3 regions of the Rhizobium sp. 9140 genome follow, and region 2 is predicted to be linked to each of the others. Evidence: riboswitches for the same ligand, from Rfam matches in the RefSeq annotation. Region 2 holds a riboswitch; each other region holds the start of a gene.
What was found. Region 2 has a riboswitch for thiamine pyrophosphate ahead of GA0004734_RS15380 (ABC transporter permease). Riboswitches for the same ligand answer to the same signal wherever they lie in the genome.
Positions count from the first base shown of each region.

Region 1: it holds a riboswitch for thiamine pyrophosphate, as region 2 does, so the genes downstream of both, thiB (thiamine ABC transporter substrate binding subunit) here and GA0004734_RS15380 (ABC transporter permease) in region 2, are expected to answer to the same signal.
Region 3: it holds a riboswitch for thiamine pyrophosphate, as region 2 does, so the genes downstream of both, thiC (phosphomethylpyrimidine synthase ThiC) here and GA0004734_RS15380 (ABC transporter permease) in region 2, are expected to answer to the same signal.

Region 1 covers NZ_FJUR01000001.1:463,818-470,965, reverse strand. Annotated here, with positions in the region: gene GA0004734_RS02165 (M48 family metalloprotease) at 1-1,211, opposite strand, end outside; gene thiQ (thiamine ABC transporter ATP-binding protein) at 1,505-2,254, opposite strand; gene thiP (thiamine/thiamine pyrophosphate ABC transporter permease ThiP) at 2,251-3,903, opposite strand; gene thiB (thiamine ABC transporter substrate binding subunit) at 3,911-4,876, opposite strand; TPP riboswitch at 4,970-5,098, opposite strand; gene GA0004734_RS02145 (thiamine diphosphokinase) at 5,236-5,886, shown strand; gene GA0004734_RS02140 (ABC-F family ATP-binding cassette domain-containing protein) at 5,889-7,148, shown strand, end outside.
Region 2 covers NZ_FJUR01000001.1:3,276,442-3,283,589, forward strand. Annotated here, with positions in the region: gene GA0004734_RS15355 (TRAP transporter large permease) at 1-148, opposite strand, end outside; gene thiD (bifunctional hydroxymethylpyrimidine kinase/phosphomethylpyrimidine kinase) at 193-993, opposite strand; gene thiE (thiamine phosphate synthase) at 990-1,649, opposite strand; gene GA0004734_RS15370 (hydroxyethylthiazole kinase) at 1,633-2,385, opposite strand; gene GA0004734_RS15375 (ABC transporter substrate-binding protein) at 2,382-3,326, opposite strand; gene GA0004734_RS15380 (ABC transporter permease) at 3,323-4,120, opposite strand; TPP riboswitch at 4,236-4,339, opposite strand; gene istB (IS21-like element helper ATPase IstB) at 4,520-5,278, opposite strand; gene istA (IS21 family transposase) at 5,275-6,771, opposite strand; gene GA0004734_RS15395 (addiction module antidote protein) at 7,019-7,148, opposite strand, start outside.
Region 3 covers NZ_FJUR01000002.1:804,757-811,904, forward strand. Annotated here, with positions in the region: gene GA0004734_RS21090 (DUF1349 domain-containing protein) at 1-212, opposite strand, end outside; gene GA0004734_RS21095 (hypothetical protein) at 826-1,104, opposite strand; gene thiC (phosphomethylpyrimidine synthase ThiC) at 1,294-3,126, opposite strand; TPP riboswitch at 3,217-3,328, opposite strand; gene GA0004734_RS21105 (WGR domain-containing protein) at 3,496-3,810, shown strand; gene repA (plasmid partitioning protein RepA) at 4,235-5,503, shown strand; gene repB (plasmid partitioning protein RepB) at 5,604-6,770, shown strand; gene repC (plasmid replication protein RepC) at 7,115-7,148, shown strand, end outside.

The DNA.
Region 1 (7,148 bases), 2.8 Mb from region 2:
TCGAAATCCCAACGCTCTGCAGACGCGCGCGCGGTTGCGGCTTCCAGACCATTGATGGTGATGGCGTGGATCGTTTCGGGCTGAAGGCCGGTCACCCAGCCGCTCGCGATATAGTCAGTCAGGCTGCGACGCTGGGTGTCGGCCACGCCATCGAAGCGGATGGCGATCTCGCCGGGGCCGGTGGCGAGCACCGCTTCCGCCTTGTTGTCGATCTGGAAGCCGGCCGGCACATCGAAGCGAATGCCGAGCTTGCCATGCAGGAAGGTCTGTCCGCGGACATAGCCCTCCTGCGGGCTGTCGCCATAGAGCAGGCCGTCGATACCATCGAGGAAATAGTCGCGGCCACGGTCGCCCGTCGTGCCCTCAGGGCCGAAGGCGCGGGCATGGCGGCGGGCGAGTTCCACGCGCTGCGGCGCGTTCGGGTGGCTCGACAGGAAGTCCATGCTCTGGTCGGTGTCCGGATCCACGGAGGAGAAACGGCTATAGGCGGCCATGGCATCGAGAAAGCGTGCGGCGGCATAGGGGTCGTAGCCCGCTTCACCCAGCATGCGCACGCCGATCACGTCGGCCTGAAGCTCCTGATTGCGCGAGAAGGCGGCGAGCCGCAGCTTGCCGCGGGCAAGCGCCTGCTTGCCGGCGAGGTCGCTCGAAAGAACTTCGGAGACGACGCGGCTGGCGATGACTTCGGCTTCCTCGCGCTGCTGGCGCTGGATGCCGTGATTGGCGGTGACGTGCGCCATTTCGTGCGAAAGCACGGCGGCAACCTCGGAGGCGTCGTCGGCGAGCGCCAGCAGGCCGCGCGTGACGTAGAGATAGCCGCCGGGCAAAGCGAACGCGTTGATGGCGGGCGAGTTCAGCAGCGTAATGCGATAGGACTGGTTGGGGTTCTCGGATACAGCCGTCAGCGCGCCGGTGATGCGGGCGACCAGCCGCTCCGTCTTCTCGTCCTTGTATTCGCCGCCATAGCTCGCAACGATTCGCGGATGTTCGCGGGCGCCCATCTGCGCGCGAGGATCGTTCTTCTGGACTTCATCGACGATCTGCGGGGTGGCGGAGGGAGAGACGCTCGGCTCATAGCTCTGCTCGATGGCGCTCTGGCAACCGGCGAGCGCCAGCAGAGCGAGGCCGGCGACGGACGCGCGCAGGGTGCTTGCAATGCCACGGGCCGACAGATGCCCGCCGTTCCGCTCGTTCCGCTCGTTCACCGTCATGCCTCAGCCCATGTTCGCGTCCGGCGGCGTGCCGAACGCTCTTACGGCAGTTCCGGCAGAGCCGCCCTACATCCTGGGAGACGTGCAATCGCCCCGTTTCCCAGAGCCCGATCTAGCCTATTCGTGCCGCCCATGCCTACTGTATAATTCCGCAAAGCCTGGCGGTTTGCGGAAAAAAGCTGTCGCTCTCTGTTGTCCCGTTCCTGTGCCGCGTCGATGCGCGGCTGCCGCTTCGCCCCACCGCGGGTGCCACAGGCGGACGGTCAAATTGTGGCATGCGGTATCAAGGCGGTTCACGGGGCGGGTGAGCGTGCTCCGAGGAAGCGGGCGACAGCTGCTGGTTCGGTCCGACGAAGGAACGCGTCGGACTCTTCGTGGAGGGCGACCTTGCCGTCGCCAAGGAACAGCACGCGATCGGCGAGGCGGCGCACATCGTCGGGATGGTGCGTGACGAGGAGGATCGTGCTGGCTTCCTTCTCCTGCAATACCGCCAGCAGATCCCCCATTTCCTGACGCAGTCCGGGGTCGAGCGCGGCAAAGGGCTCGTCGAGCAGCAGGATCGGGCGTTGGCGCACGAGCGCGCGGGCGAGTGCTACCCGCTGCCGTTCGCCGCCCGACAGCGTCGGCGGCAGGCGGCGTGCGAAGCCTGCAAGCCCCACATCCCGCAGCGCCCGCTCGATCCGCTCGCGATCCTCCCCGTCAAGCTTCAGGGCGGGGCTGATGCCGAGGCCGACATTGGTTGCGACGTCGAGATGGGCGAAGAGATTGTGTTCCTGGAAGATGACCGAGACCGGACGGAGCGCTGGCGGGATCGGTGTCACGTCCTCGCCCAGAATGCTGACGCGGCCTGCGTCCGGCGTCTCGAAGCCGGCGACGAGATTGAGCAGGGTGGATTTGCCGGAGCCGGAGGCGCCGGTGATCGCGGTGATCCTGCCGCTCTCGATCGTGGTATCGAAGAGAAGCGTACGCGGGGCGGAATGGCCGGGGAAGCGGACCGCGACGTTTTCGAGACGGACGGCGATCGTCGGGAGTGTCGTGGTCATGATGCGCGTTTCCTCGGGCTCTCGCGTGCGGTTCCGAGGATGGTGAGGGCGATGCAGACGATGCCGAGGAGGAGGGCGAGGCCGGCAGCGTCCGTGGTGCGGTAGCTGCCCATGCGGCTGTAGAGCAGGTAGGGCAGGGTCACCATATCCTGTGATCCGAACAATGCGACCGCGCCGAGATCGCCCAGAGACAGGGCGCTGGCGAAGGACAGGGCCATCGATAACGGGCGGCGCAGGCCCGGCCAATCCACAAGCACGATGCGGGACCAGCCGGAAATGCCGAGGCTCGTCGTCAGGCGTCCGGTGCGGGCGGCGTGCGTTGCGATGGCAGGTGCCAGCACGCGGGTGACGAAGGGCAGCGCCATCAGCGTGTTGATGAGGGTGATGACGACCGGCGCGAAGCGGGCGACATCGCCGAACGGGCGCAACAGCAGAAACCATCCCGCCCCGATGACGACCGGCGGCACGAGGAGGACCAGCGATGTGCCGGCGGCGACGCTGCCGGAGAAGATATGCGCGAAACGGCCCGGCCGGCGTGGCGAGAGCAGGATCTGGCGCGTCGTAAGCATGACGGTGGCGAGGGCGACCGAAAGAACAGCCGATGCCGCGGCGATGCCGAGGCTGGTCGCTAGCGCCCGGTAGACTTGGGCGTCCGATGCGAGTTTAGCGAGGTCGGAGGCAAGGCCCGAGACAAGGACGGAGACGAGCGGCGCTGCGACGAAGAGGGCTGCGAGCGCGATGACAAGGATATCGGCGAGGATGGCGGTGCGCGACCGGCCATCGAAGCGGCGCACCGGCCGGCCGGTCGTAAAGCCCTCGGTTGCGGGCGGGGTCAGCCAGCGAAGGACGAAGAGGAGCACGGCCGTCACCATGATCTGCAGCGCCGAGAGCGCGATGGCGCGCGGGGGATCGAAGTCGAACCGCAGGGCCTGATAGATCGCGACCTCCAGCGTGCTCGCCGCCGGTCCCCCGCCGAGCGTCAGCACCAGCGTGAAACTGGTGGCGCACAGCATGAAGATAAGGCCGGCGATGCCCGACAGCAGGCCGCGGATAACCGGCCACTCGATGAAGCGGAAGAGCGAAAAGCTGGATATTCCGAGATTGGCAGAGAGGAGCCAGTATTCGCCGGGAATGCGCTCGAGCCCCGACAGCAGCAGTCTGACGGCGAGCGGCATGTTGAAGAAGACATGCGCGACGAGAATGCCGGCGAGCCCATAGATCGCGACGGGCCGGCCAAAATCGAGCATCGCGAACAGATCGTTGACGACGCCTTGCCGTCCCCAGATGCCGACGATGCCGAGGGCTGCGACCAGCGCCGGCAGGCCGAGCGGCAGCGCCATCAGCCGGATGATCCAGATCCGGCCGATAAAGCTTCGGCGCCGGGCAAGCGCCAAGGCCACGGGAATGGCGAAGGCGACTGACAGGAGCGTGGAAAGACCGGCCTGGATGATCGTGGAACGGGCGACGCGCCAGACATAGGCGTCGAAGACAGGGGCGTCGAAGACACCGCTGGTATCCCTCGTGCCCGCCGCCTCACCGGTCGCGGCCAGCGCCAGAGCGAGGATGGCGGCGCCGACGAACAGCGTGATACCGGTGATGCCCGCCACGCCGAGCGCGTGTGTCAGACGGCGATCACGAGCGGCCGGCATGCAGGGGTCAGTTCCGGCTCATGACGGCCAGCCATTCGTCGATCCAGGCCTTGCGGTTCTTGGCGACCTCCTCGGGGCTCATCAGAAAGGTGGTCTTCGGCTGGACCAGCTTTCCGAAAGCCTCCGGCAGCGGTTCGCTGGGGGTTGCCACCGGCATCATCCAGTTGGTCGTGGGCAGGATAGCCTGCGCTTCCGGACCGTCGAGGAAGGCGAGGAAGGCCTTGGCGAGGTCAGGATCGCGCGCGGCCTTCGTCATGCCGGCCACCTCGATCTGGATGTAGTGACCCTCGGCGAAATCGGCCGCCTGATAGCGATCGCTGTTTTCGGCAACCATGTGGTAGGCGGGCGACGTCGTGTAGGACAGAACCATGGGCGCTTCGCCCTTGGTGAAGAGGCCGTAGGCTTCCGACCAGCCGGGGGTGACGGTGAGGATGCGGTCCTTCAGCTTTGCCCAGGCTTCGCCCGATTTTTCGCCATAGACGGATTTTACCCACAGAAGCAGGCCGAGGCCGGGTGTGGAGGTGCGCGGGTCCTCGATGACGATCTTGTCCCTTGCGTCGCCCTCGACCAGTTCCTTCAGGCTCTTCGGCGGTGTCTTCAGCGTCTGCGTGTCGTAGACGAAGGCGAAATGGCCGTAATCATAAGGCACGAAGCTATCGTCCGAAAAGCCGCCGGGAACCTCTAGGGCCGAGGTGTCGAGGCCGTGCGCGGCAAAGAAGCCGGTGGCCTTGGCCTCAGCGACGAGGTTGGTATCGAGGCCGACGACGACGTCCGCCTTGGATGCGGGGCCTTCGAGCTTCAGCCGTGTGAGCAGCTCCACGCCATCGGCGACGCTGACATAGGTCAGCTTGCAATCGCAGGTCTTTTCGAAGCTTTCGGCGATCTTCGGGCCTGGACCCCATTCGCTGGTGAAGCTCTCATAGGTATAGACGGTCAGCGTCTTCGTCTCGGCCGCTTGCGCCCCCGTAAACATGCCCACCGCGAGAAGCAGAGGGACCGTGGTGGTAAAAAGCCATGTGCTGCGCATGCGCGCCTCCTTCAGAATTCGGGTTTCAAGGGGAGTAGCGCTTGCGAGCCGTCTAATCCCTCCGCCGGTGTTAACCGTATCAGGTTCCGCGGGTTGGCTTTCAGCCTCTCAGCCCGTCTTCCCGCGACGAAGGATCGTCGCGCTGGAAAGGCACCCCGTTAGAGCATGCAAAGATCTAGACGCCGTGCCGCCCCTTGGCAAGATCCAAGGTTGCAGGATGCGCGGATGTGAAAGCGCCATGCCGTTCGGGACTTTCGCGCCGTTTGACCTTTGCCTCCGGGGCTGCTTCGCGCTATGGCAGCGCGATGACCGCAACCGCATTCACCATCCTGCTCGGCGGGCCGCTGACGATGACCGACCGGCTGGCCGCGCAACTTGCCGGCACGCGCGTGATCGCCGCCGATGGCGGCATGCGGCACGCGGACGCCATCGGGTTGACACCGGAGCTCTGGGTCGGCGATTTCGACTCGACGCCGGCAGCGCTGATCGCCGCCTGGCCGGACGTACCACGCGAGCCCTATCCGCCGGCCAAGAACGAGACGGACGGCGAGATCGCCGTGGCGGCGGCACTGGAGCGTGGTGCAACGCGGCTCATCCTTGCCGGCGCGCTTGGCGGCGAGCGCAGCGACCATGCCTTCCAGCACCTGTTGCACGGCCTCCACCTTGCCGAGACGGGGCTCGACGTGCTCCTGACCTCGGGCGAGGAGGAAGCGGTGCCGCTGCTGCCCGGCATCACCGAGATGGATTTGCCGAAAGGCTGCCTCTTCTCCGTGCTTGGTCTCGATACACTGAGCGATCTCTCCATTGCGGGCGCGCGCTATTCGCTCGCCCGTTTCGCGGTGCCCTTCGGGTCGTCGCGCACCCTTTCCAACGTGGCGGAAGGACCCGTGCGGCTGACGCTCGGCACGGGCCGCGCGATGCTGCTCGCCCGCCCCCTCGACATGACAGGAGCCTGACCATGGCGCCGCCCATTCTGAAACTCGACGATATCGTTCTCACCTTCGGCGGCACGCCGCTGCTCAACGGCGCGGCGCTGCAGGTGGAGCCGGGCGACCGGATCTGCCTCGTCGGCCGCAACGGCTCCGGCAAATCGACGCTGCTCAAGATCGCCGCCGGGCTGATCGAACCGCAGTCGGGAGAGGTGTTTCGGCATCCCTCGTCCACCGTGCGCTATCTCGAACAGGCGCCCGATTTCGGGGCCTATACCACCGTGCAGGCCTATGCCGAAGCGGGCCTCGGGCCGGGCGACGATCCCTATCGGGTAACCTATCTTCTCTCGCACCTGGGCTTAAGCGGCGAGGAGAACCCGAACGATCTCTCCGGCGGCGAGGCGCGCCGCGCGGCACTCGCCCGGGTGCTGGCGCCCGAGCCCGACATTCTCATGCTCGACGAGCCGACCAACCATCTCGACCTGCCGACCATCGAGTGGCTGGAAGGCGAGCTGCAGAAGACGCGCAGCGCCCTCATCCTCATTTCGCACGACCGTCGCTTTCTGGAGAAGGTCTCGACCGCGACCGTCTGGCTCGATCGCGGCACCTCGCGCCGGCTCGACCGCGGGTTTGGCCAGTTCGAAGCCTGGCGCGACCAGGTGCTGGAGCAGGAGGAACTGGAGCAGCACAAGCTCGGCAAGCAGATCGAGCGGGAAGAGCACTGGCTGCGCTATGGCGTGACCGCCCGGCGCAAGCGCAACATGCGCCGCCTCGGCGCGTTGCAGGATCTGCGCTCCAACTACCGCGGCCACAAGGGACCGCAGGGTTCCGTGCAGGCGAGCGTCTCCGATGCGCAGGAGTCCGGCAAGCTGGTGATCGAGGCGGAGAAGATCACCAAGGCCTATGGCGAACGCATCATCGTTGCGCCCTTCTCCATCCGGGTGCACCGGGGCGACTGCATCGGTCTCGTCGGCCCGAACGGGGCCGGCAAGACCACGCTTCTGAAGATGCTGACCGGCCAGCTGAAGCCCGACGACGGCAAGGTGAAGCTCGGCACCAATCTCGAGATCGCCACGCTCGACCAGAAGCGCGAGGATCTGAACCTCGAGGATACGCTGGCCAACTACCTGACCGACGGTCGCGGCGAGACGCTGCTCGTCAATGGCGAGCAGCGGCATGTGACCGGCTACATGAAGGAGTTTCTGTTCCAGCCGGAGCAGGCGCGCACGCCGATCAAGAACCTTTCCGGTGGCGAGCGAGCCCGGCTCATGCTGGCGCGCATCCTGTCG
Region 2 (7,148 bases):
ACCCGTAGCGCAGCACGACGCCGGCAAGCACCACCGCCAGCATGATCGCCAGAACCAGCCCGGCCAGCGTGCCGAGAATGCGGTCGAGCCCGCGCAGCACGGCACCGGCAATGCGGGCCGGCGCCCCGAACGGCCGACGCGCGCCGATATGGCCGGAGCCGGTCTCAAGACCTCTTCGGCGCGCCGCGCCCGTCACGCCCTCCACCACCTGTAGAAATGGTGCACAGGCCCCCGCCCCTTGCCGATCGCCACACCGCGCCCCGCTTCCAGCGCCTGATGAAGATAGGTCTTCGACAGGCTGACGGCCTCGACCAGCGCGTAACCCCGCGCGAGATGGGCGGTGATGGCGGCGGCGAGCGTGCAGCCCGTGCCGTGATCGTTGCGCGTGGCGATGCGCGGTGCGGCGAAGGTTCGCACGCTCTCGCCGTCGAACAGCAGGTCGATGCTCTCCGGCCCATCGCCGTGCCCGCCCTTGATGAGCACGCTCGCCGCGCCGGCTTTCAGGATCGCCTCCGCCTGTTTCGTCACACCGGCACGGTCCTGCGCGATCGGCAGCCCCGTCAGAAGGGCTGCTTCCGGCAGGTTCGGCGTCACCACCGAAGCGCGCGGCACGAGCACGGTCCGCAGCGCCTCGATCGCCTCCTCCCTGAGCAACCGGTCGCCCGAGGTCGCGACCATGACCGGGTCGAGCACGACAGGTCCCGCAAAAGCCAGGAGGCCCGAGGCGATGGTCTCGATGGTCTCGGCGCGCGACACCATGCCGATCTTCAGCGCCCGGACATCCATGTCGGAAAACACCGCCGCCATCTGCGCGGCGATCAGGCGGCACGAGATATCCTCGACCGCCGTCACGCCCGTCGTGTTCTGCGCCGTCACGGCGGTGACGACGCTGGTGGCGAAGGTTTCCAGCGCGGAAAACGTCTTGATGTCGGCCTGGATGCCGGCACCGCCGCCGCTGTCGGAGCCGGCAATGGTAAGCGCGATCACGGTCATGTCAGATCCTCCAGCGCGGCATCCACGGCCGTGCGGAACGCGCGGGTCGCCCCGGCGATCTCGTCGGCCCGGAAGATAGCCGAGATCACCGCCACGCCATCCGCGCCCGCCGCGATCACCGCCGGCACGCGCGACAGGTCGATGCCGGCGATGGCGCTGACGGGCATCTCCGGCCGAAGGACGCGGATCGCCTCGCGCAGCGCGCGCAAGCCTTCAAGACCGACCGGCGGATCGGGATTGACCTTGGACAGCGTTTCGAACACGCCGCCGATGCAGGCGTAGTCCACCGGCGCCCGGCCCGCGCGCGCAGCATCCGCTGCCGTTTTCACGGTCAGGCCGATGATTGCGGCATCGCCGAGCAACCGCCGCGCCGTCTCCGCATTCATGTCGTCGGCACCGAGATGGACGCCGTCGGCGCCCGCCGCCAGCGCCACGTCAACCCGGTCGTTGACGACGAAGGCGGCACCCGTGCCGGCAAGAGCCGCCCGGATTGCGCTCGCACGCTCGACCATGACGCGCGTGGAGGCCGTCTTGTCGCGGTACTGGATCAGCGTTGCGCCATTGCGAGCGGCCAGCAGCGCCAGTTCGGGCAGCGGCGCGATCTCCGCCAGCGATGCATCGACGATTGCGTTCAGGCGGTCATCGACCTTGCGAATGTTCGTGATGGTCATGTCGAATCCTTGCGAGGGAAAGAATGTCGGTGTCATCGATGGCTGCCAGCGCATCGAGAAAGGCGGCCGCGAACGTGCCGGGACCGCGCGCATGGGGCGCCGCCCGTTCCGCGGCGACCCCGGTCACCGTCAGGGCTGCCGAAGCCGCCGCAAGCGCATCCGGCGCGACGGCCAGAAACGCGGCGATGACGCCGCCCGAGAGGCAGCCGGTGCCGGTCACCTGCGCCATGAAGGGATGCCCGTTGCCGATCTCGACGGAGGCCGAACCCATTTGCAGCAGATCGACCGGGCCGGTGACGATCCGCAGGATGCCGGGCATGTCGCCGATCAGGGCCATTTCGGCGCGGTTGCCGCGCACGACGGTCGGTTGCAGCGCGATCAACTCACGCGCAAAGGCCAGCCTCGACGGCGAATAGTCGCAGTGCACGGGATCGACGATCCACGGCTTACCCTGAGCCCGCGCGACCGCGACACCGAGCCGGATCGCCGCGCGGCGCTCCGCATCCAGCGTGCCGAGATTGACGGTCAGCGCATCGGCGCGGCCGACGAAGCTTTCCACCTCCTCCAGCGACCCGGTCATAGAGGGCATTCCGCCGATGACCGTGATGCCGTCGGCGGTGAACTTCTGCACCACGCTGTTCATGAGGCAATGGACGCGCGGCCGCGCCTGCCGCACCCGCGCCAGCATGCCTGCGACGGTTTGCGGTGTGATGTCGCTCATTTCAGCTCAACGGCGATATCGGCGACATCAGGCGCCTTCGCGATCAGCCCCTCCTCCTGCATGAAGGCACCGAACCGGGCGTAGCGGCCGGTATCGAGCGCAAAGGGGCGCTTGGCGAAGCGCGGCAGCGTGTCGAAGAAGGCGGTGCGGTTCAGCTCGTCGTCAAGGTTCGGATAGGCCTTGGCAAACAGCGCCCAGGCCTCGTCAGGATGATTGGTGAGAAAGATCGAGGCCTCCTCGACGGCCGAGAGGAAGCGCGGCAGACGATCGTCGTTCGCGAGGTCGCGATGGGTGACGAAGACCAGTTCGTCATAGACGGGAATGCCATGCTCCTCCAGAAAGAAGGCCCGGCCGGGATGTCCTTCGAGCTTCATCTGCGTCAGCTCGAAATTGCGATAACCGCCGATGGTCGCATCGACCGCGCCCGAGATCAGCGACGGCGACAGTGAAAAGTTGACATTGACGAGTTCGACATCGCCCTTCGAAAGGCCTTCGGACGCCAGCATGCGCTCCAGCAGCACATCCTCGAAGCCCGAGACGGAATAACCGACCTTCCGGCCCTTCAGGTCCTTCAGGCTCTTAATCGGCCCGTCGGCCAGCACCGTCACCGTGTTCAGCGGCGTCTCCACCAGCGTGCCGAAGCGCACGAGCGGCAGGCCCGCTTCATGGTCGCGGTAGAGATTGGGCTGATAGTGGATGCCGATATCCGCCTGTTTTGCCGCCACGAGCCGTGGCACGACGGAAGGATCCGCCGGCGGCACGAGCGTGACGTCGAGCCCCGCTTTGGCGAAGAGGCCCTTTTCCTGCGCGATCACCATGGGCGCATGGTCCGGGTTGACGAACCATTCGAGCAGCACGGTCAGCTTGTCGGCGGCCTGCGCGGAGATGGTGGCGAAAAGGCTGGACAGGCCAAGCATCGTCGCGATGAGAAGACGGATCATTGAGATCTCCAGGATGAGACGGTTTGAAGGGTTCGACGTTCGGAATGCGAGCGGCCGCCCTCGCGCGCCCAGGGCGCAAGACGGGCGGTGAGCAGATCGACCAGCAGGCGCAGGAGCAGCGTCATGACGGCGAGCACGACCATGGCGGCGAATACGGTCGCGGTCTGCATGCGGGCATTGGCCTGCACCATGACGAAGCCGAGGCCGGCCGACGCGCCGACCCATTCGCCGACCACGGCGCCGAGCGGCGCCAGAGGTGCGGCAACACGCAGGCCGGAAACGAGGCTCGGAAGCGCCAGCGGCGCACGCACGGACACCAGCGCCTGCCAGTGCGAGGCCTGCGTCAGGGACACGGCGTCCACGATGTCCCGCTCCGTGCGGTTCAGCCCGTCGGCAAAGGCGGAGGCGACGGGAAAGAAGATGATGAGCACGGTCATCGCGACCTTGGAGGCCATGCCGAAACCGAGCCAGACGACGAGAACAGGGGCCAGCACGAAGACCGGCAGCACCTGAAGGATGAGGATCGTCGGCCAGACGAACGGCCCGATGCGCGGGCTCGCCGCCAGCACGAACGCCGTTCCCGCCCCGAGCACAGCACCGGCCACGAGGCCGATGAGGATTTCCGACAGCGTGACGAGGCTCTGGGCCAGCAGAAACGCCGACTGATCCCGGAACACCCTAGCGACCGCGAGCGGCGACGGCAGCAGATAGGCCGGCGGCGAAAACACGGCCGTTCCGGCTTGCCACAACAGAACCAGCGCGCCGAGCCCGAGCGCCGCATGAAAGGCGCGCATGGCTAGCAGCAGCGCATGCGCGGCGGGGAAAGCGGACGAACAGCATACGGCATGTGCGATCTCCATACGTGGCGACGGAGATCCAGGCGAGCGGAGAAGAGAGAAAGGGCCGTGGGCGGACACCTGTTTCCGTTCCTACGCCGGTATGACCCGGATCAGGTTCATAACGGTTCGGCTCTCGCCATCTCAGCCCTCGAAAGGACACCCGTCGGAATGTCGCCAACCTATGAAAATGCAGGTGTTTTTGTCAACACCCTTGCGCACGCGTGTCAACGGCGGAGTAAAATCCTGCCACGCGGCGGCGCAAAAGTCGGCCACTTGTGGCGCGCGCATGAGACCGCCGGGAGGGCTTAGGCCCGAGCGGGGGTCTCATGCGCGCGTTGCGATTTTCGAAGGGCGTCAGCCGGCCTTTCGGGCGCGGCTTTGGGCGAGACGATAGCTGTCGCCGTTCATCTCGAGGATGCTGACGTGATGGGTGATGCGGTCGAGCAAAGCGCCGGTCAGGCGCTCGGACCCCAAGGTTTCCGTCCATTCGTCAAAAGGAAGGTTGCTGGTGATCAGGGTCGCGCCTCGCTCGTATCGTTGCGAGATCAGCTCGAACAGCAATTCCGCGCCGGTCTTTGACAGCGGCACGAAGCCCAGTTCATCGATGATCAACAGCTGGTAGGCGGCCATCTGCTTCTGGAACCGGATGAGACGCCGCTCGTCGCGCGCCTCCATCATCTCGCTGACCAGTGCGGCCGCTGTCGTGAACCCAACGGACAGGCCCTTCTGGCAGGCGGCCAGGCCGAGGCCGAGCGCCACATGGGTCTTGCCCGTGCCGCTGGGGCCGAGAGCGATAACGTTCTCCCTGCGCTCGATCCATTCGCAGCGCGCCAGTTCCAGCACCTGCATCCTGTTCAGCTTTGGGATGGCGGCGAAGTCGAAACTGTCGAGGCTTTTGACGACCGGGAACCTGGCCGCCTTGATGCGACGCTCGACCTTGCGACGGTCCCGTTCGATCATCTCCCGCTCGGCAAGCCGGGTGAGGTATCCGACATGATCGACGCCTTCGGTGGCGCACAGCCGGGCCAGCTTCTGGTACTCGCGCTGGAAACTCGGCAGCTTCAGGGTTTTGAGATAATGGGTGAGAAGGATCTCGGGTGCTTGGGTGTTCATGCGACTTCTCCCGCATCCGACGACAGGAGACGCATATACGCCTTCGCCGATGTCGTCTCGACCGTCGCCCTCGGCAAATACGGGTAGATGGACAGGTCCAGTCTGGGCGGCCGGCGTTCCACCCGGCACAGGATCAGATGCTTGACGGCGTCAAAGCCAATGGCGCCAAGCTGGATCGCCTGCTTCACCGCCGCATGCAGATCGGCGAGTTCGAAGCTCTCCAGCAGGCGGAGGACCTGCACGTACTCACGCCGGCCGTGTTTGGCCATGCGGCCTTCCATCAACCGGCGCAGCGTAGCGAACTCTTGCGGCAAGTCCCAGCCCTGGAGGGGCGCTGCCTGATCCAGCGAATTGATCTTCTGCTCGATCAGCGGCAGGTAATGGACAGGATCGAAGACGACGTCTTCCCGTTCCCAGCACCGAGGATGGCGGGCGATGATCTCGCCACGGCCACCAATGACCACTTCGTTGACATAGCCGCGCACCCACACATCCTGATGGCCATAGGCGACCGGGACGGAATAGTCGTTGGTCTTGTAGCGCACCAGCGACTGCGCCGTCACCTTGGCACTTGCCTGGTCGCAGGCATCAAATGGCGAGGCTGGCAAGGCGCGCATGGCAGCCAGATCGCGCCGCAAGCGCTCGCCGATCGTCTCGCTCTCGCCGCGCAGCCTGTCGCGCTGGCGCTTCCGGCACTGCTCCTCCAGAAAGGTGTTGAACGCCTCCCATGTCGCAAACTGCGGGATCGGTACCATGAAGTTGCGCCGGGCATAGCCGACGAGACCCTCGACGTTCCCCTTGTCGTTGCCCTTGCCGGGACGGCCATAGCGATCCCGGATAAGGTAGTGGGACAGGAAGCCGCTGAACAACGTCGCGCGCTTGCGGGTGCCGTCAGGCAAAATCTTCGCCACCAGGCAACGGTCGTTGTCGTAGACGATCGATTGCGGCACGGCGCCGAAGAAAGCGAACGCATGGACATGGCCATCGACCCAGGCCTCGGCCACTGCCGCCGGATAGGCCCGCACGTAGCAGCCGTCGCTGTGCGGAAGGTCGAGCACGAAGAAATGCGCCTTCTGCTCGACACCGCCGATGACCACCATCGCCTCACCGAAATCGGCCTGCGCATGGCCGGGCGGATGCGACAGCGGCACGAACACTTCCTGGCGGCGCTGATCCCGCTCGCGCATGTAATCCTTGATGATCGTATAGCCGCCAGTGAACCCGCATTCGTCTCGAAGCCGGTCAAACACCCGCTTGGCCGTATGGCGCTGCTTGCGCGGCACTTGTCTGTCTTCGTCCAGCCAGTGATCGATCGTCGAGACAAACGCATCCAGCTTGGGCCGCCGGATCGGTGATTGTCGCTGATAGCCAGGTGGCGTCGAATAGGACAGCATCTTGGAAACGCTGTCGCGCGATATGTTGAAATGCTTTGCAGCCTGACGCCGGCTCATGCCTTCCGAGCAAGCCAGTCGAACCTTCAGATATAATTCCACGGTATAGATCCCCAGGCCCTCCTGCGCTCATTGCAGAAGAGAAATAGGTGGCCGACTTTTACGCCGCCCGAAGCGGGACAATCCCGCCGCTACCGTGGTCTAATTTTGCACCGCCGCTCTCACGCACGCGACTTTTGCGATACGGCTCATGCCTCTGAAAGGGTTAATTTTCAGCGCTGCGCGCTCTCGCCGCTCAGGCAGATCTGCACGTCGCGACACGTTCAGACGACAGAGTGATCGCCGTCCTCTATGCGGTAATCGAAACCTTCAGTCCAAGAGCCTTTACAACACTGAACAGGGTCGAAAGCTTGGGATCGCCCTTTTCACTCAACGCCTTATACAGGGCTTCACGCGTAAGCCCGCTATCCCGGGCGACC
Region 3 (7,148 bases), on a different contig from region 2:
AGGGACCGGAACTCCCCCTGTATGCGGACACGCACCGTAAAATCATCGTCGACGGGGACGCCCAGGAAATGGCCGCTATCGCGCGTGAAGCCGTAATGCGTCTCGCGCCAAAAATCGGTATTCATGTCCGTCGTCAAGGTGACACCGGTTTCGATCGCCTTCCACACGGCAGGTTCGTTCAGCCACTTGGCCTGTTTCAGGTTGACGTCCATTGTTCTCCTCCGGAGTTGCGTTCGGCACGATAGCCAAGAGCGCTGCTTCGCGCTCCTCCGATATCCTTGATCGCTGCCCGCGTGAAGGTGGCTCTTCTCGAACGCACCGCCGCGGCCCTTGCGAAGAATGCAGTTGTGTCTCCTCATTTAGACGAAAGTGTTTTCAGCCTGGCACGGGGAGGCGGACCATACGCTCATCTGACGGAGGCATTCTCTGGACGATAGGCAATCCCCTCCCCCGAATACGCGAAGACCCGCAGCCTTTTTCCGCTGCGGGTTCATGCCGTTATTCCTCAGAACGCTTCCCAACTTTCCTGCACGCCGGCATTGCCGGGAGCGGGTGACATTTCTGGCGGTTGAGGCGGGAGGGCGTCGGGTCGCGCGGTGAGGTTGCCGCTGAACCGGGCTTGCGGCCATGAGGGTGGCCGTGTGGCGGCGCGTGCTGCCGATCGGGGAGCGGGCTCAACGTGGTGAAGCGCTGCCTACCCGATATTTAGGGTGAGGCAAGTCTGTCGCGGCCTGTCGTTCGTCTGGGGATAGTCGGCGCTGCAATAGAGACATGCTGCGGCCTCCTTCCCTCTGAGTGCCGAAGCCGGATGTCAGCGATCGATGTTCAAGGACGATCGCGCTGCCGCGCAGCCTCCCGTCGTTCGGCGTGAACGACCAGCCGGCCAAGCGCCATCAGCGCGATGCCGATGGGAACGGCAGGGGTGGCGGTGAGGGCCTGCAGGACGGCGAGGAGGAAATAGGGGTGGATGTCGGTGATCAGCGCCAGCGGCACGAGACCCGCAGCAAAGATCAGAAAACCTGCAAGGATGGTCGCCTGGCCGGGAGACCGCAGGCAGCCAAACAGGAGGATGAGCAGGAAGACGGCGGTGACAAGGGTTCCCACGATAGCCTTTCGCAAGGTTAGGACCGTTTCGGCATTGAACTCTCGCAGCGTGCAAAAGGCAAGGCTGCAAGAGTTTTGACACGGGGTCGGGAACGGAGATGACAGATCGCGTGGGGGATCCTCATTCACCCCCCTTAGAGGCAGACGCGGTCGCTTTCGTTCATTGGAAGGCCATCGACCGGCACCGTTTCACGCCTCACCTTCCCTCCCCGCGCCTTCTCCCACGGGCATATAGAGATCGCCGCCATTCCTGTACTTCGCAGCCATGGCCTCCAGCCCTTCCTTCTGGGCTTCCGCACGGATGTCGTGGGAGATGCGCATGGAACAGAATTTCGGGCCACACATCGAGCAGAAATGGGCGACCTTGTGGGCGTCCTTCGGCAGGGTCTCATCGTGGAAGGCGCGCGCGGTGTCGGGATCGAGTGAGAGGTTGAACTGGTCTTCCCAGCGGAACTCGAAGCGCGCACGTGACAGCGCATCGTCGCGCAGACGGGCCGCCGGATGGCCCTTGGCAAGGTCTGCGGCGTGGGCGGCGATCTTGTAGGTGATGACGCCGGTCTTTACGTCGTTGCGGTCGGGCAGGCCCAGATGCTCCTTGGGCGTGACGTAGCAGAGCATGGCCGTGCCGAACCAACCGATCATCGCCGCGCCGATACCGGAGGTGATATGGTCGTAGCCGGGCGCGATATCGGTCGTCAGCGGCCCGAGTGTGTAGAACGGCGCCTCGCCGCAGACGGCGAGTTGCTTGTCCATATTGGCTTTGATCTTATGCATCGGCACATGGCCGGGGCCTTCGATCATCACCTGGCAATCGCGGCCCCAAGCGATCTTGGTCAGTTCGCCCAGCGCCTCCAACTCGGCAAACTGCGCCGCGTCGTTGGCGTCGGCGATGGAGCCCGGGCGCAGGCCGTCGCCGAGCGAGAAGGAGACGTCATAAGCGCGGGCGATCTCGCAGATCTCCTCGAAATGCTCGTAGAGAAAGTTCTCCCGGTGGTGATGCAGGCACCACTTCGCCATGATGGAGCCGCCGCGCGAGACGATGCCGGTCACCCGGTTCACGGTCAGCGGGATATAGGAGAGCCGCACGCCGGCATGGATGGTGAAATAGTCCACCCCCTGCTCCGCCTGTTCGATCAACGTGTCGCGATAGATCTCCCATGTGAGAGCCTCGGCAATGCCGTTCACCTTTTCCAGCGCCTGATAGAGCGGAACGGTGCCGATCGGCACCGGCGCGTTGCGGATGATCCAGTCGCGGATATTGTGAATGTTGCGACCGGTCGAGAGGTCCATCACCGTATCCGCGCCCCAACGGATGGCCCAGACCATTTTGTCCACCTCTTCCGCCATGGACGAGGTGACGGCGGAATTGCCGATATTCGCATTGATCTTCACGAGAAAGTTCCGGCCGATGATCATCGGCTCAAGCTCGGGGTGGTTGATATTGGCGGGAATGATCGCTCGGCCCTCCGCCACCTCGCGGCGGACGAATTCCGGTGTGACGAAATCCGGCACCTCGGCGCCAAAGCTCTCCCCGTCCCGCGCGAGGGCTTGGCGCTGCCTCTGCCGCCCGAGGTTCTCGCGGATGGCCACGAATTCCATTTCCGCGGTGATGATGCCCGCGCGGGCATAGGCGAGTTGCGTCACGGCGCGGGATCCCGCAGCCTTCAGCGGCGCGGCGCGGACGGGAAATTCCGGCGTCAGGCGGTTGCCCGCAACGAAGCCATTGTCGGCCGCGATCACCGCCCTCCCCTCATAGGCCGTGGTGTCGGCACGCGCGCTGAGCCAAGCGTCCCGGATGCGCGGCAGGCCGCGATCGATGGAGACGATATGGGCCGGATCAGTATAGGAGCCGGAGGAATCATAGACGGTGACCGGGTGTTCGCCGGCCGTCGGGTGGAGCGCGATCTCGCGCATCGGAACGCGGATGCTGGGGTGAAGCAGCCCGGGCTTGAACACCTTGGTCGAGGCCGGCAGTGGGCCGGTGGTGACGCTCGGCACAAATTGTGAAGTGGCAACAGTCATGGCAAGGCTCTCCGAGGTTGGAGACCCAGTCCCAGTGTTGGAATGATGAGAAGACGCATGCCGGCTATCTGGCGGAGATCCACCCAAGAGCCTGCAAGCATCGCACCGTCCCTCCGCCAGTATGAACTGGATCAGGTTCAACGGGTCACTGCGCGCAATAGCAGTATCTCAGCCCCTTGCCGGGACCCCCCTGGTGAATATGCGGAAGGTTGCATGGAGCCATGGCCGCGGTCAAGCCGGCTTTTAGCCGCGCCTTTTGCAGCGCGGAGGATAGACGGAGACCGTCCTATCATGCCTGTGAATCGACCACCCCGGATCGATTGACAAGTCTCGTTGGACGCCGTCTCCCGAGAGCGAGACTCTGCGCGTATGAAAACTCCGTCCTATCGGTTGCATCTGGAACGCTGCGGCCCGTCGCGCGGCATGGCGCGGTTCTACGCGCCCTCGCTGGAGCCCTCGCTCTTCTGCGAAATCGTGCTCGTTTGTCGCTGCTGCCGGATTGGATCTGCGGGGCGGTCTCGTACCGAGGTCTTCGCGGACGACCGGGCGGCGATGATGGCGCTTCACTGGCAAAAGAGGGCGCGGGGTTATGCGGTGGGGCAGTGCGGGTTGCGGCGCGCGGCCGCGCGAGTTGACAGCTGTCAACTTCGGCCAATACGCGACTCACCCCCATTCAAAAGTTGACAGCTGTCAACTCGCTCTGCCGACGCGGCAGAGCGGGGATAAAAGGTCGGAATCGCTCTTCCGTTTCAATGTCGCCCGCCTTCGTTTCTCCCCGCCATTGGCCGTCCGCTTATTCTGAGCGCGCCGCCACGACGAATAGTCGCGAGGAGGCACTGTGGACAGGAAGAATGATTCAGATTTCACATTTCAAATATAGCTTGACGCGACTCAGCAATCGACCTCAACCTCTAACGGTCAGAGGCAGATATATGCGCCCCCGGCGTAACACGCTGCCACCTCTGTATATGTGATAGCGCGACGTATACACTGACGCCAGAGAATCGCCGCCGCGCGGGCGGGAACATGGCAGACATCGAACATCCCCCGGACGCAGCCCGTCCGCAAGCCGCCGGCACGCTGGCCAGACAGTGAGGAAAGAAACGACATGGCCCCAACGGCCCACACGACACGCACCGGCCCGAAAAACGCGGCGCCGACACCATCGGCGGATCTGACGATCGCGGCGGATGCAAGCGCGCTGTCGGAACAGCTGAAGGCGATGCGCGAGCGGCTGTTTCCGCCGACCGCGACGAAGACGCTGCGGGCGTTCTCCTCCGGCGAGGCGGCCAAGCTGATCGGCGTGTCCGACGGCTATCTGCGCCAGCTGTCGCTGGCGGGGGAGGGGCCGCAGCCGGAAACCGGCGCCGGCGGACGCCGCTTCTATTCGCTGGCCGATATCAACGCGCTGCGGCTCTACCTTTCGGAACAGGCGCTGGCCAAGGGCCATGCCGCCAAAGCGCGCGGCTACCTACCGCGGCGGGATGCCGAGGCCGGCGAGCGGATGCAGGTCATCTCCGTCACCAATTTCAAGGGCGGCTCCGGCAAGACGACATCCGCCGTGCATCTGGCACAATATCTGGCGCTGACCGGCCACCGGGTGCTCGCCATCGATCTCGATCCGCAGGCATCGCTGTCGGCGCTTTTCGGCTATCAGCCGGAGCTGGACCTGACCGGCAACGACACGCTCTATGGCGCCATCCGCTACGATGCCGAGCAGCGGCCCTTGTCCGACGTCATCCGCCAGACGTATTTTCCCGGCCTCGATCTCGTGCCCGGCAATATCGAGCTGCAGGAATTCGAGCATGTGACGCCGCAGGCGCTGGCAGACCGGCAGTCCGGAAAGGAGGGGGCGACCGGTGGCCCCCTGTTCTTCGCCCGTATCCAGGCGGTGCTGGACACGGTGGAGGCCGATTACGACGTGGTCGTGATCGATTGCCCGCCGCAGCTTGGCTATCTCACGCTGTCGGCGCTCTGCGCCTCGACCTCCGTCATCGTCACCGTGCATCCGCAGATGCTGGACATCGCCTCGATGAACCAGTTCCTGTTTATGACGGCCGATCTGCTGTCCGTCGTGCGGGATGCCGGGGGCACGCTGAATTTCGATTTCCTGCGCTACCTCGTCACCCGCTTCGAGCCGAATGACGGGCCGCAGGCGCAGATCGTCGGCTTCATGCGCTCGCTCTTCGGCGAGCGCGTACTGACGGCGCCCATGGTGAAATCGACCGCCGTGTCGGATGCGGGGCTGACCAAGCAGACGCTCTACGAGGTCGGCCGAGAGAATTTTACCCGCGCGACCTACGACCGCGCGGTGGAATCGATGAATGCCGTCAACAGCGAGATCGAAACGCTGGTGCATGCGGTGTGGAACCGTTGACGGGGTCGAGGACGGGAATGGGCGAGCGGCCGCAGGGCTCTTCGCTGTTGCAGACGAGTTGAGCGAGCGGCTTTCGGGCCGGGAACGCGGAAAGGATCGGATGATGGCGGGGAACCGCAAGAGCGAACTGAAGGCGCTGTTTGGGGGCGGGCTGAGCCCGGCCGACGTCGTACGTGCGGCTGAAACGCAAAAGCTTGATACGAGCGAAGATCCGGCGCCCGAACGGAAATCGGCCGAAGGGTCGATGCATGCCAGCCCGGGTCCTACCAACCCGGGAACGCCGGGGGATGGTGTGCCGCCCGCACCCCACACGCGCAGCGCATCCGGCGCGGTCAAGGTCATGGGCCTCTCGCTGAACGCGATCACCCGCGAAGCGGAAGAAGCGCGCGCGCTGCGGCAAGCCCTGTCGGAAGGCGAGCACGTCGTCGGCATCGACCCCGCACGGATCGAGGCCTCCTTCGTCGAAGATCGACTCGTGATTGACGGACCGACGGACGAGGATTTCGAGGCACTGGTGGAAAGCGTGCGCGAGGCGGGCCAGCAGGTGCCAGTGCTTCTGCGCCCGCACCCGGAGAAGCAGGGCGTCTACCAGACGGCCTATGGCCACCGCCGCATCCGCGCTGCCGCCCGCCTCGGCCGTCCGGTCAAGGCAATCATTCGCGCGCTGACCGACGACGAACTGGTTCTGGCACAGGGCAAGGAAAATGCCGAGCGCCGCAACCTCTCCTTCATCGAGCGCGCACTCTTTGCCCGCAACCTCACGGAACGCGGTTTCGACCGCAAGACGATCGGCGATGCGCTGGCCGTGCAGAAAAGCGAGCTTTCGCGGCTGATGCAGGTGGCCGAGGGCGTGCCGGACCGGTTCATCCGACATATCGGCCCGGCGCCGAAGGTCGGGCGGGAGCGCTGGATGAAGCTTGGCGAGATCCTGTCGAAGGAAGCCCGGCAGGAGCAGGCCATCGACGTCGTCCATTCCGCAAAGTTCAAGGCGGCCGATAGCGACAGGCGTTTCCAGATCCTGTTTTCCCATCTCGACGCGTTGGGCAAGCCGATGAAGACGAAGCGCAGGGCAGGGGACACTGACAGCGGAGACGTGAGATCGCTGACGGATGCCCGTGGCCGGGTCTTTGCTCGACTGAAGGTGGAGAACGGCGCAACGCGGATCGAATTTGCCGAGGGCACGCCGCCGGCCTTCATCGATGCCGCAGCAGCTCTTCTGGCCGAGGCGCATGAAACCTTCGAGCGCGAGGCGGGCGGCGAAAGCTGAACCCAACGCGCAACGACCTTGCCGCCTCGAACACCGGGGCGGCCTCAAACGACATGAACCAGAAAAGGACGACCAAGAGAGCAAGAAAAAAGGCCCCCAAAACGTCACCGTCATGGAAGCCCTCTTCAATCTAAGCAGTTCGAGAGAATCACTTCCAGCCATCAAAGTCAAGAGTCAGCGGCAGAAATGCTGAATGGCGAAGCCATGACCGAACGTTTTCGGTTGCCTGGTGAAGCCTTCTGATATCGAGGACATCTGTGCCTGAATGCCTGAAAACAAGGGTGTCAGCGAAGGAAGACGTGTGCCGTGCCGGGGGAGGCTTGCCTCCCAACGGAGATGGAGAAATGGAGAAATTTGCAACGACGCCTTTCGGCGGCG